4 regions of the Candidatus Paraluminiphilus aquimaris genome follow, and region 2 is predicted to be linked to each of the others. Evidence: predicted binding sites of a transcription regulator. Region 2 holds the regulator's gene; each other region holds the start of a gene.

Region 1 (3,146 bases), 980 kb from region 2:
GGTGGCCTCGAAGCAATTTTCACCCCTTTTTTCAAAATGATTCTGGATCACCGTGTAGCCCTATTTGAAGAGGGTGAGGCTCAAGTGGCATCGCTTTTTGTTTGGCATTTTTGCGAAGAAATCGAGCACCGAAGTTCCGCCTACGATGTTTACAACCACGTGGTAGGCAGTCATTGGTACCGCATTCGAAACACCGGCGCATTTCAAAAGCATACTCGGGATCTTTTCGACATGATCAAGAACGAATTTGAGTTGGTGGTTAAAGACGTGCCCAAAAACGCTTATTCAGACAACCCCTTTGCGCGCATACCCATACGGGCGCAGTTACGATCAGCCGTCGGTGTCCTGGCCTCACAGTTCCCCTGGCACGACAGCGTGAACCAGCCTTTGCCCGACTATTATGGCGAGTGGCTTGGCCACTGGGAATCTGGGGCCGATGTTTCTCAAGTTGTCGGTAAAGTAACGCTCGGTGCTCAGTGACCGTGACTGAGACTGAGTCAGCACTCACGTTTACTCAGCTGGTTGAGCGTCTAGGTGGCTTTACCCCCCAAAATATTGAAAGTTGGGCCTTTGTAAAAAGCCCTTTTACGCTGTCCCACTGGACCATGAATGTCGTTGAAGTGTTGCTCATCGTCGGTGCGCTCTGGGGTCTGCGTCATAGCATCGCCCGTTTTAAGGCAGGCGAGTCTGTCTATTTAGGCTTTTGGCTAGCGTCAGTCATCTTTATGCTGGCGCTGGAAATTCCGGTGTATTTTCCTGAAAAACTGGGCGCACCCGACAACGCCCTGTTTTTTATTCATAACGAATTTTCAGTGCAGTTCTTCTTTGGGCGAGCGCCGCTGTACATCCTAGCGCTGTACCCCGCGATTATGTACGCAGCCTTTGTTCTTGTTCGGCAAGCGGGGCTCTTTGACCAACGCTGCGGGGCATTCATTGGAGCATTAGGCGTAGGCGTCGTTCACCATGTGTTCTATGAGATTTTTGATCACTTTGGGCCCCAGTATGGCTGGTGGACGTGGAACTACCCCAACTTCACCTCTTCCCTCGCCTCGGTGCCGGTCTCTAGTATGGTGAGCTTTGCCTTTGTGGGGCCGATAGCGCTAACGCTCGCCACACAACTTTTAGTCCCCAAGTCTGTCGCCATGGACAATGCAGACGCCAAGGACGCAAGTGGTCGGGTTCGACGCTTCGCGCTGGGCACTCTGCTGGCCGGGCTGTTAACCCCCGTCATTTTTGTGCTGCTCACACTCGACACCTGGTTCAGTCTACTCGGCATTGAGATGACCCCTCGCTCGGAGATGGTAGCCTCGGTGGCGCTTGTTGGGACGGCGTTACTCCTTACAGTGGGTCAATTGCTGCGATTAACCACTTTTTCGAGCCGGGGCTTGTGGGCGTATTCCAAAGCTTATCTCGCGCTGTTTCTCGGGGTTTTTGCGGGCCTGTGGTTATATGCGCTACCCGATTACTTTTCCGCAGTCGAGGGCGTCACCTCACAGGGGTACCCCATAGGCTCATTGCCCTATGTGCTGGGTTGCAGTGGCTTCGCCATCTTTTTTCTTTTGCGTGAACTGTAACTCTCAATCCCTAGCGAGTGTTTTTACGTGTCTCACGGTTAAAAAAATCTCAATTACATTCATGGGATATTGTCCAAGTGGGTGAGGGCTCTTCTGATTAACGTGACAATTCAGGCGAACAATAAATTCGTTTAGCTGGCGGGTATTGCGAGCACGTAATAAACATGCAACATTTAGTGCGTCACTAGGCGGTTCTTGCCCGGCGATTTTGAAGCAAGTAGAAAATTGAGTAATAAGGAAGCTGTATATGAAAATATTAAAGGCCGCAATAGGCGCAACGCTCATGTTAAATGCGTCGGTTGCCCTCTCGCAAATAGGTGAAGGGGAAGCCGGTGAAGGGCCAAGCCCGTATGTCGACTGTGGTATCGGTGGTGCGCTCTTCCCAACCACAAGTTGGGCTGCTGTGACTTCTAACGTGATCTGGGACGCCGGTACTACAGCTGTTACCTCGGCTACGATGAGCCCTGAAACGTGTAACGGTAAATCAGTAGCAATGGCTGAGTATGTTAAAGGCAGTTATGCCTCACTTGAGATGGATATTATCTCGGGCCGTGGTGCTTATCTGAATGGACTGAGTCAGGTTTCTGGGTGCGGTGCTGAGCCTTCCGAAGCATTTGTAACTGCTGTACGGAACTCTGTTAAGAACGCTGTGAGTTCTGAGTCTGCGGTGGTGGAGCAAGATAAGCAGGCAATGCTTTTCAATGCTGCTTACAACGCTAGCTTGTCCTGCACTTCGTAACAAAGTAGCTAATGATCTTTACTAAGGAGCCAATATGGCTCCTTTTTTTGGTCTTGCCATTATTTCTGAGTGAATCGGTTTACGCTTTTCCTAAGTACGGTCGAAGTGAGTCCGCTGCTTTTACGGCTCAGTGGTTAGAGATACTCCATGCTGACGTTCACGGAGACAGCTTTAAGACGCGAGTGGTGTCTGAAGGCTTTCTCATTACATCTGATTCAACAGTGTTCGACGCTGGTGAGGAATTGGTGGCGTCCTTGGAGCATTTTAAAGCAGGGATGGGAGTGTGTTCTCGACCCTCGCGGTACCTCTTTTTGGCTGGGGAATTCGGACTTCCAATTGAGGCGCTCGAACGATGTGAGTTCCTTGATGATTTGTCATTCTCCGACTTAGAAGGGTCAGATGTCACGGTCGTCTACGCTTCCGGTTACTTGGGAAATCCAGCGTCGTATTACGGACACATGTTTCTCACCGTAACGCCGCCGTCTTCTTCCAACAAACTTCTAGATAAAGCTATTAACTACGGAGCAATAAATGCGTCTGGAGATAATCCTGTGTCGTATATTGCGAAAGGCTTATTTGGCGGATACGAGGGCGCCTTCAGTCTCAGTAGCTACTATGTGTTTGATAATCAGTACAGGACGATTGAGAACCGCGATTTATGGGAATATCGCCTTCATCTGGATGACAAAGCGAAGCTGCAACTACTCACCCATATAGCTGAATTATCCAAACACAAGTTCAACTATTACTTTATGGGGCGCAACTGTGTCAGTGCCTTTGCCGAAATTATAAATGTCGTAGCTAAGAGAAACTTTGACGCCGCAAACACTGCT
Region 2 (3,146 bases):
TGGACGACGTGGGACCTGTCGTAGCGGCACGCATCCACCATTTTTTTAACTATGAGCCAAATACGGTGTTAGTGGAACGTCTTTTAGATGCCGGTTTGCACTGGGAATCGGCGAGTAACGATGCCACCGGCGATGGCATTCTCAGCGATCAAACGTGGGTCGTAACGGGCAAGCTGGAGTCGATGTCCAGAGATGAGGCGGGGAGCCTTATTCGTCGTCACGGGGGACAAACGGCTGGATCAGTCAGCAAGAAGACAGATGTCTTACTCGCCGGTCCTGGCGCAGGTTCAAAGCTCAGCAAAGCACAATCGCTGGGAATTACCATCATTGATGAAGCCGGTTTCTTAGCACTTATTGGGGAGGTGCCGTTGTGAATAGACTTTGGACCATGGGCATATTCCTGGCGATATTGGCCATGGCCGGATGTGCGACAAAGCCGCCCTCCAAGCTCGACAATATCTGCGATATTTTTCGAGATAAAGATGACTGGTACCAAGATGCCGCAGCATCGCGGCAGAAATGGGGCGTGCCTATCTCAGTAATGATGGCATTTATGCATCAGGAGTCACGTTTTGTGGCGGGGGCAAAACCGCCGCGGAAGCAAATTTGGGGTTTTATTCCGGGTCCGCGTCCTAGCGATGCGTACGGCTATTCTCAGGCTAAAAACAGCACATGGGATTGGTATAAAACCAAGTCAGGTAATCACGGTGCAGACCGCGATGACTTTGATGACGCCATTGACTTCGTGGGCTGGTATAACCACACAACACACCAAACGAACGGTATTGCGAAAGACGATGCCTTTCGACTCTACCTCGCCTATCACGAAGGTCATGGTGGTTATAAGCGCGGAACGTACCGAGCAAAGCCATGGTTAGTGGAGGTGGCTAGAAAGGTTGATCGCAGGGCGAATCTTTACAATCGGCAGCTAGCATCCTGCCAAGACGAGTTTAAAAAGAAGGGTTGGTTGGATTGGTGGTAGTCACCGTCATGTTTCTGTCATTTTTTTTTCATTTAATGGGCATGGGTCTAGAGGATTAAAGGCATGACAGGAAAAAAAGTTCTAATTGTCGACGACGAGTTTTCGATTCGTGACATGCTCAGAATGGCTTTGGAAATCGCTGAATTTGAGTGCATAGAAGCCGAGAACATCCAAGATGCGCACAGGTTAATTGTCGACGAACGCCCCGCAATCGTCTTACTCGATTGGATGTTACCCGGCGGGAGCGGGTTAGAGTTACTCAGGCGTCTTAAGCGAAACGACGCTACCGCTGAAATACCGGTCATTATGCTTACGGCGAAAGCGGCCGAAGACAATGTTATTCAAGGTCTCGACGTGGGCGCTGATGACTACGTCACAAAACCTTTCGCACCTCGAGAGCTAATTGCACGGATAAAAACGCAGTTACGCCGTGTTGCCGGGGGAGAGCAACGAGACCGTCTTGAGGTTGAAGATCTCCTGTTGGATATGGACAGTCGACGGATTTTCGTGGCAGGCACACCGATTGAGATGGGCCCAACTGAATTCAACCTACTTCAGTTCTTCATGTCGCACCCAGAACGCGCTTACACGCGGAATCAGCTTCTTGACCATGTTTGGGGTGCCAACGTCTATGTCGAAGAGCGAACGGTTGATGTACACATCAGGCGTCTCAGAAAAGCCCTAGAAGGCGGTGTCAAAGATTACAGCGATCTCATTCAAACGGTCCGTGGTACCGGCTACCGATTTTCAACAAAGGGTGTGATAAATACGTGACCGCTCTGCGCCGTAATTGGCGTACCTCCCTGCGCACGCCGCTTATCATTCTTGTACTGGCGGCGATTGGGTACGCTTTCGATCTACTCAGCCTAACGCTTATCGTAGTTTTCGGGGCGTTGGTGATCTATTGGGGTTGGCAACTTAATCGGCTAGAGCGGTGGTTAGAGAACAGTCAATCAGTACCGCCTGAGGCCGGTGGGATATGGGGCCGCCTCTTTGATCACGTATACCGACTGCAGCGACAAAGTAAAGAAACCCAAGGTCGTTTAGAGTCGTCGGTAAACTATCTTCAAGACTCCCTGAAACAACTTCGTGACGCGGCAATTATTGTTGACCAGCGTGGGAACATCTCTTGGGTGAATGATTCGACGGGTACGTTACTCGGCATTGAACTACCCGGTGACGTAGGACGCTCCCTCGTAAATTTGGTTCGTGCTCCACAGCTATCAGACTATCTCGCTGAGGGTGACTATCAAATTCCGTTGAGGTTACCTCCGACACCGGAACAAGATCGCTGCCTTCAAGTTGAGGTAACGAAATTTTCGGGTGGTGATCGTCTGATCTTTTTCAAAGATGTCACAGAGCAATACAAGTTAGAAGTAATGCGCCGAGATTTCGTCGGTAACGTGTCGCATGAAATGCGAACACCACTGACCGTCCTCAAAGGTTATGTACAAACAATACAGTCTTTAGATGCCCATATTGTGGCCCCTATTGAAAGGCCACTTGCTCAAATGGATATGCAAGTTGTTCGGATGGAGATGCTTCTTAAGGACCTCCTCTGGCTTTCGCGAATTGAGTCGATTGAAAACTCTGACAAGACGACCCCTGTTGATATGTGTGATCTGACCACAGAATTGGTAGGTGATCTTAGAGCCGCATGGCCAGAGAGGGACATCTTGCTGGTGCATGAATTCAATGGATTGGTTCTTGGTGATCCGATGGAATTACACAGTGCCGTGAGTAATCTTTTAGTGAATGCCCTCAAATACAGTGACGAAGAATCCGAAGTTCTTGTCGAGTGGACGTTAAAAGAGGGGCAACCTGCGCTGAGTGTCATCGACAAAGGCGAGGGCATTGATCCCGTCCACATTCCGAGGTTAACCGAACGATTCTATCGCGTGGACAAGAGCCGCAGTCAAAAGACGGGCGGCACAGGTCTGGGGCTTGCGATCGTTAAGCACGTTGCGCTCGCTCACAATGCGGAACTCAGAATTCAAAGCGAATTGGGAGAGGGGTCTCGCTTCTCGCTTATCTTTAATACTAATGACGTGGCTTAAAAGAGTTTTCATAGCCGCTCTCCTGCCTTGCTCGGGGTTTGTGGGGGCCGCGTCGGAGCAGGCAGAGACGGGTAGCCTTACGATTGTGGGCTCAGATACGCTTTCCC
Region 3 (3,146 bases), 870 kb from region 2:
TCACTACGATACGCGCGAGCCCGACTTAGGCCTGCGGCCTCATACAGACTATGGGTTTGTAACGATCTTAGATGCGACAGCTCCGGGGCTTCAAGTCGAACTCGATGGTTCGTTTGTGGATGTGCCCGTGCTGGAGGGTCACTTGGTGATTAACTTTGGCGAGGCACTGAATTTCATCACACAACGTTCAGATCGGACGGTCTCGGCTATTGTGCATCGTGTCACGACGCAGTCAGCATCGAACCCGGTGCGCCATAGTATTGTCTACTTTGCAAACCCTTGTCTCGATGGCTACCTTCAGCAATATGACAGCCAAGGCAGGCGCCAGGGATCTTCCACAGTCCATCGGCTATTTGAATCACTTGAGCATAAATTAACCGAAGATAACTAGACGTATGTCACGGCCGCATTACGTTAATGCCCGTCTAATTTCCCCTTACTCGTTTAGGTTAGGGGGGTAGGCAAATTGTTGCCTCGTGTTTAGGCCCCAAAAACAGCAGACAGTATGTAGAAGAAGATAATCGCCAGGCCGGCACCTGCTGGCAGTGTGACCAGCCAGGAGGCGAAGATGGCACCTACGGTCCTCAAATTAAGCGCTTCAACACCGCGAGCTAGCCCGACACCGAGCACAGCACCGACCAGCGTGTGCGTAGTGGAAATAGGTAAGCCAGTGGCGGATGCCAACACCACAGTGGAGGCTGCCGCGAGCTCGGCTGCAAACCCTCTACTGGGCGTTAACTCTGTTATCTTTTTGCCGATAGTTTGAATTACGCGCCACCCGTAAGTTGCGAGACCCGTAACGATACCGGCGCCACCAATCGCAAGTACCCACCAAGGCAAAGCGGCCTTAGCGCCAATGATACCGCCTGACTGAACAGTGCTTACAACGGCGGCCAAAGGCCCGACTGCATTAGCAACATCATTTGAGCCGTGAGCAAACGCCATACCGCAGGCAGTGAAGATCATCAGGACACCAAAAATTCGCTCAATGTTTTCCGTGCTATTTATGTCACCCGATGTCTTGATGTTCCTTAGCAATGCCGCGCCGATACCGGCAATTACAAAGCCAACGAGAGCGGAAATAACCATGGCGTTGACAAACTTTGAGCCCATACCTAGGTCAAGGTCGACGCCGATGTGTTTCAGGCCCTTGAGTAACGTCACCATGCAAATCATGAAGCCAACTATCCACATGTAGATAGGCACATACTTGCGTGCACGCTCAAAGGTATTCTCATGGTCGAAGATCAGCTTTTGGACAGAGACGATGAGCGCGAAGGCCATTGAACCTGCAAGTAATGGAGACACTACCCAACTCGCAGCGATTTGCCCGACCTTACCCCAGGCGACTGAATCGACAGAAATACCCACTGCCGCAAAGCCCACAATGGCACCAACAATGGAGTGTGTAGTGGAGACTGGCCACCCTTTAATGCTGGCAATTAGAAGCCACGTAGCCGCGGCGAGTAGCGCGGACAGCATGCCAAATACCAGTAACTCCGGCGTGTCGGTAAGTACCGCAGGATCGATAATTCCTTTTCGGATGGTCGAGGTCACCTCGCCACCCGCAAGGTATGCACCCGCGAACTCGAAAATAGCGGCGATGATGATGGCTTGCTTCAATGTCAGCGCCCTCGAACCTACAGAGGTACCCATGGCATTTGCCACATCATTTGCACCAATACCCCAGGCCATGAACAGGCCGAAGACACATGCAAGCGTGAGCAGTATAAAGCCGTGTGACGCTATGATTTCCATTTTAGACGATCCTGTTCGGGCGCATTTTCTTAATTAGTTTTCTTGGCATGAATTAAACAAGTGCAATGTTAAACTTTTATGTAATAGCTGTCAGAGGTCTTGAGTATTTGTTAGCCGCTTAGCGTCGTTGTTTGCGAGAGAGGTGAGCACCAAAGGCGAAAAGTCCGTCTTGAGCGTCAGCTGAGAATTTTAGAGCGCTATGGTTTGTCGCAAAGCCTCTAATCTTTATAAATGAACAACGTCCATTGCAGGAGGGCCTTTTTTAACGGCTGTCTCTGGATGAATGTGGTGCGATTAGCAGATACAAGTACCTATGACGGCGTCCACCCATAGTTGTCCATGTTTTGTCGTAATTGTCGGTTTTTGGGTTGGCAGACCTTATTTTATGGCCCTTCTGATACGGAGTTGCTAGCTTTTTTATGCCGGCGCACAGAGATGTGTCGACATCAATCATTTTTAGGGGGCTGGTATGAAGTATAAAATTGGAATGGCGCTTGTCTGTGGCGCCAGTTTGTTGGGAATGAATGGGTGCAGTGACGTCTCAGAGAAAGTGTCAAATGCGGACGTTGCGAAAGCGTGGATCGAGGCAGGCCAGATAGGACAAGAGGCTACCATCGGTGCGGTCGAACAATATATGGCGGAAGACGGATTGTTCTACCGCCCTCGATATGTGGGCTTTGGCTTTACCTATGACAATACGGACGAGTCAGGTCGGATGATCGTCGAAACAATTGTCCCGGATAGCCCTGCTGCGAGTGTCCTTGAGTTGGGTGATGAGTTCACCGCTGTTCGTGGTGTGGCCGTTAATGCGGAGAATCGTGACTCAGGGGCTTTGAGTTTTCGTGGCGCTCCGGGCGAAGAAGTTTCAGCTGTCATCACACGCGGTGACGAATCTCTCGATATTGCAGTAAAGCGCGGCAAGATCGTCTCGACAATTTCAAAGGCAGACATGTTGGATTGGATGGCCTCAGGCGATCCAGAAGATTGGGGTGATGAGTCCTTTACGCTTAACGAGGTTGTGGCGAGCGAGGGTGTTGCATACGCATGGACCACCATTGCAAACACCGACGACGTGACAGGCCAGCTTATCGAGAGTCATGTGGTTACGCGCTTTCAATTTAATGAGGATGGCCTCGTAACGGCGGTAGCAAACATGCGAGAGGACCGCTTTATCCTTGAGCAGCAGGGCTACTCTATTAGCCGATAGTTTTTTGTAGCGCCACGGCCTCTCGATTAACGGCAAGACTGTTAAAGGTTTTGCCCCAAAATCAGGTCAGTTGGCAAAGTCACTGGGCTGCCAAAAGGGCAATGAAAGTGGTTGTACCGGAAAAACCGCGGTAAAAAATGCCGCGATATGAACGGCGTGGTTCACACCACGCTTTAACTGA
Region 4 (3,146 bases), 930 kb from region 2:
ATGCACTGATGACGCAGCCAACGACCGCACCTCATCGTCGATTATCGCTTTCAAAAAAGCGACTTCTGGATACCAAGCTTGGCGTAATTCATATCGTGGGTGCCAGCAAGTTAGAGGTCTTCGACAAGGCTACAAAGTACGCCGATGACGACATGCACCCGATTAGTCACTTCGCTCATCACGACGAGTTTAGCCTCTGGTTTGCTGAATAAATTCGGCTACTCAATCGTGACTTCTCTATTTGAAGTTCACTAGGGCTTAAAGAGGCTAGGACCTCTACAGAAAATAGCCCATTCGGCTGTCAGGGTTGCGACGCCGACCAGAAGGCATGCGCATGCAAAGCGTCTTCTTTTGTAAATCACGCGTGCCCTGTCCTCACCAACAGTGACTTAAGAACCAAGGGGCTTTTGAACCAAGGGGCTTTTGAAGCCAAAAAAAAAAGGGGGCACTAAGGCCCCCAAACACTCACACTCAAAAATCTATGCCGCGTTACTGACCGGTAAACTACCCGCTGCTAGCAGACAGCCGGTATCCAACATCCGATTCGAAAAACCCCATTCGTTGTCATACCAAGCGAGCACCTTAACTAGGCGTCCACTTACACGCGTGTGGTTTGCGTCGAAGTTGCTCGAAAACGAGTTGTGGTTAAAGTCAGCTGATACGAGAGGCTGCGTGTTGCAAGACAAAACGCCCAAACGATCTGCTGCCGCCGCCTTTGCCAAAATGGCATTAATTTCTTCAATGGACGTATCCCGGGAAGCGGTAAAGGTCAGATCAACCAGCGATACGTTGATTGTAGGGACACGAACCGCCAACCCATCGAGTCGGCCTTTCAATTCGGGTAAAACCAAGCCAATGGCTGCCGCTGCACCTGTCTTTGTAGGAATCATGCTGTGCGTTGCTGAGCGCGCACGGTATAAATCCGAATGATACACATCGCTCAAGTTCTGATCGTTTGTGTAGGCATGAACCGTCGTCATCAGACCACTCTCAACGCCAACAGACGCATTCAAGGGGGCCACAATGGGTGCTAAGCAATTCGTTGTGCAGGAGGCGTTGGAAACAATGACGGCATCATCATTTATTACGTCGTGATTAACGCCATAGACGATGGTTGCATCCGCGTCGTTTGACGGAGCTGATATTAAAACCTTGCGGGCACCGGCTCTGAGATGAGCGGCGGCCTTATCGCGAGATGTAAAGATGCCCGTGCACTCAAACACGACATCAATATTGAGATCACCCCAAGGTAAATCTTCTGGATTCCGCTCAGCAAAAACCGCGATGCGATCACCGTTAACCACCATCGCGTCGTCTTCCACGACCACGGATGCGCCGAAGCGTCCGTGCGTTGTATCAAACTGCAGAAGATGGGCGTTGATTTCGGGGGTGCCAAGATCATTAATCGCAACAATACGAAGTTGAGACGCCATTTCAGGTCGCTCATACAGCGCCCGCAAGATATTGCGTCCAATACGGCCAAAACCGTTGATAGCTACGTTAACCATAAGGTCCCCCTCTAATGACCGACATTATGTAGTAAATTTACAAAATTACAAACATAAAATCAGAAAAATGGGCTAAATTTTAGTTTTATTACAAATTATTGAAGAAGAACTTGAAAATTTCGGTGCGAAAGCTACGTAATTGAGGCATTATTCGTAATATTCTTACCAACGAAGACTTCATAATGACGTCTGAACCCAATCTGCTTGCGGTCATCCAGCGCCAACTTGGCGAGCTGAATAAGTCTGAAGCAAAAGTAGCGAAGGCCATACTCAAGGCGCCGGAAGAAGCGACACGGTCCAGTATTGCGTCTTTAGCCGCGGCAGCAGGTGTAAGCGAACCAAGCGTTAATCGATTTTGTAAGCGCTTCGGTGCAACAGGCTTCCCTGACTTCAAATTACAACTCGCCACCTCGCTGGCTTCGGGCGTTAAATACGTTAGCCGCGCGGTAGAATTTTCAGACGACATCAATACATTCCCATCGAAGCTTTTTGATAACGCCATTAATGCGCTCTTGACGGCAAAAGAAGGACTACCACTAAAGGCTATCGCACAGGCCGTTGATCAAATCGCACAAGCGAGACGCGTCTATTTCTTTGGCCTTGGCACATCAGCCGCGGTTGCGCGGGATGCAGAACACAAGTTTTTTCGATTTAACGTCCCTGTCTTCACGCATGAAGACCCTCTAATGCAGCGAATGCTTGCCGCATCGGCAGGGGTGGGTGATTTGTTCTTTTTCATATCACACACGGGCCGGACGAAAGTTTTGATTGAGGCAGCAGAGATTGCCCGCCAAACCGAGGCGACCGTCGTCTCTTTGACTGCCGAGGGCTCGCCCCTGGCTGAAAAAAGTCACTGCTGTATCAATGTAAAAGTAGAAGAAGACACAGAGCAATATTTGCCCATGACGTCTCGACTGGTACAGCTTGTCATTTTGGATGTTCTTGCCACAGGCGTGACATTGCGCCGTGGAGAGGGCTTCACACCACATCTCGCTCGAATCAAAGACAGCCTTAAGGACACCCGATTCCCAACGAGTTAAGACATGACAAACAATGCGCTATTGGACACATCGCCCTTGCGGCAGAATGTGCGACTGCTCGGCGATACGCTGGGCGACGTTATTCGTTCCACGGTCGGCGAAGAGCTCTATCAAACCATCGAATCGATTCGACAAGCGTCGAAGTCTGCTACCGAACGAGAGCAAACCACGGCGCTTTTCAACGCGCTGCAAAGGCTTGATTCGGAGCAGCTGCTACTGATATCGCGCGGCTTTGCACAGTTTCTAAACCTGGCAAATATTGCCGACCAGCATTTCACCACCAGCAAGTCGGTGAGTGATCACTTCGGCGCATACAACCGCATATCAAGCACCATTGAGGATTTAAGCCAGTCTGTAAGCAAGGCATCGCTGGCGGAGGCGATCGCTAATTTGCACATCGACCTTGTGCTTACGGCCCATCCGACTGAGATCACGCGACGCACACTGATTCATAAGCATGGGGAGATACATGACTGTCTTTCTGACCTCGAATCAGGCCTTGCTGATGAGGCCCGAATTCAGTCGAGGTTAGCGGATCTCATCGCGCAAATCTGGCATACCGAAGAGTTCTTAGAGCAGCGGCCAACTCCCATCGACG

Evidence for each region. The regulator PhoB, encoded in region 2, activates phosphate uptake and scavenging genes when phosphate is short. The targets are predictions, from matches to a motif close to TGTCATAAANNTGTAACA.
Region 1: the regulator PhoB is predicted to act here: its motif matches at 1,729-1,746, upstream of E0F26_RS05295 (DUF3015 family protein).
Region 3: the regulator PhoB is predicted to act here: its motif matches at 1,825-1,842, upstream of E0F26_RS01240 (inorganic phosphate transporter).
Region 4: the regulator PhoB is predicted to act here: its motif matches at 1,595-1,612, upstream of hexR (transcriptional regulator HexR).

What each region holds. Positions count from the first base shown of each region.
Region 1 covers NZ_CP036501.1:1,135,845-1,138,990, forward strand. Annotated here, with positions in the region: gene E0F26_RS05285 (metal-dependent hydrolase) at 1-480, shown strand, start outside; gene E0F26_RS05290 (hypothetical protein) at 483-1,574, shown strand; gene E0F26_RS05295 (DUF3015 family protein) at 1,822-2,313, shown strand; gene E0F26_RS05300 (Lnb N-terminal periplasmic domain-containing protein) at 2,325-3,146, shown strand, end outside.
Region 2 covers NZ_CP036501.1:2,120,510-2,123,655, reverse strand. Annotated here, with positions in the region: gene ligA (NAD-dependent DNA ligase LigA) at 1-374, shown strand, start outside; gene E0F26_RS09800 (transglycosylase SLT domain-containing protein) at 389-982, shown strand; gene phoB (phosphate regulon transcriptional regulator PhoB) at 1,046-1,756, shown strand; gene phoR (phosphate regulon sensor histidine kinase PhoR) at 1,753-3,039, shown strand; gene E0F26_RS09785 (PstS family phosphate ABC transporter substrate-binding protein) at 3,080-3,146, shown strand, end outside.
Region 3 covers NZ_CP036501.1:269,228-272,373, reverse strand. Annotated here, with positions in the region: gene E0F26_RS01245 (2OG-Fe(II) oxygenase family protein) at 1-391, shown strand, start outside; gene E0F26_RS01240 (inorganic phosphate transporter) at 481-1,758, opposite strand; gene E0F26_RS01235 (PDZ domain-containing protein) at 2,228-2,965, shown strand.
Region 4 covers NZ_CP036501.1:1,192,849-1,195,994, reverse strand. Annotated here, with positions in the region: gene pgl (6-phosphogluconolactonase) at 1-212, shown strand, start outside; gene gap (type I glyceraldehyde-3-phosphate dehydrogenase) at 480-1,508, opposite strand; gene hexR (transcriptional regulator HexR) at 1,691-2,548, shown strand; gene ppc (phosphoenolpyruvate carboxylase) at 2,552-3,146, shown strand, end outside.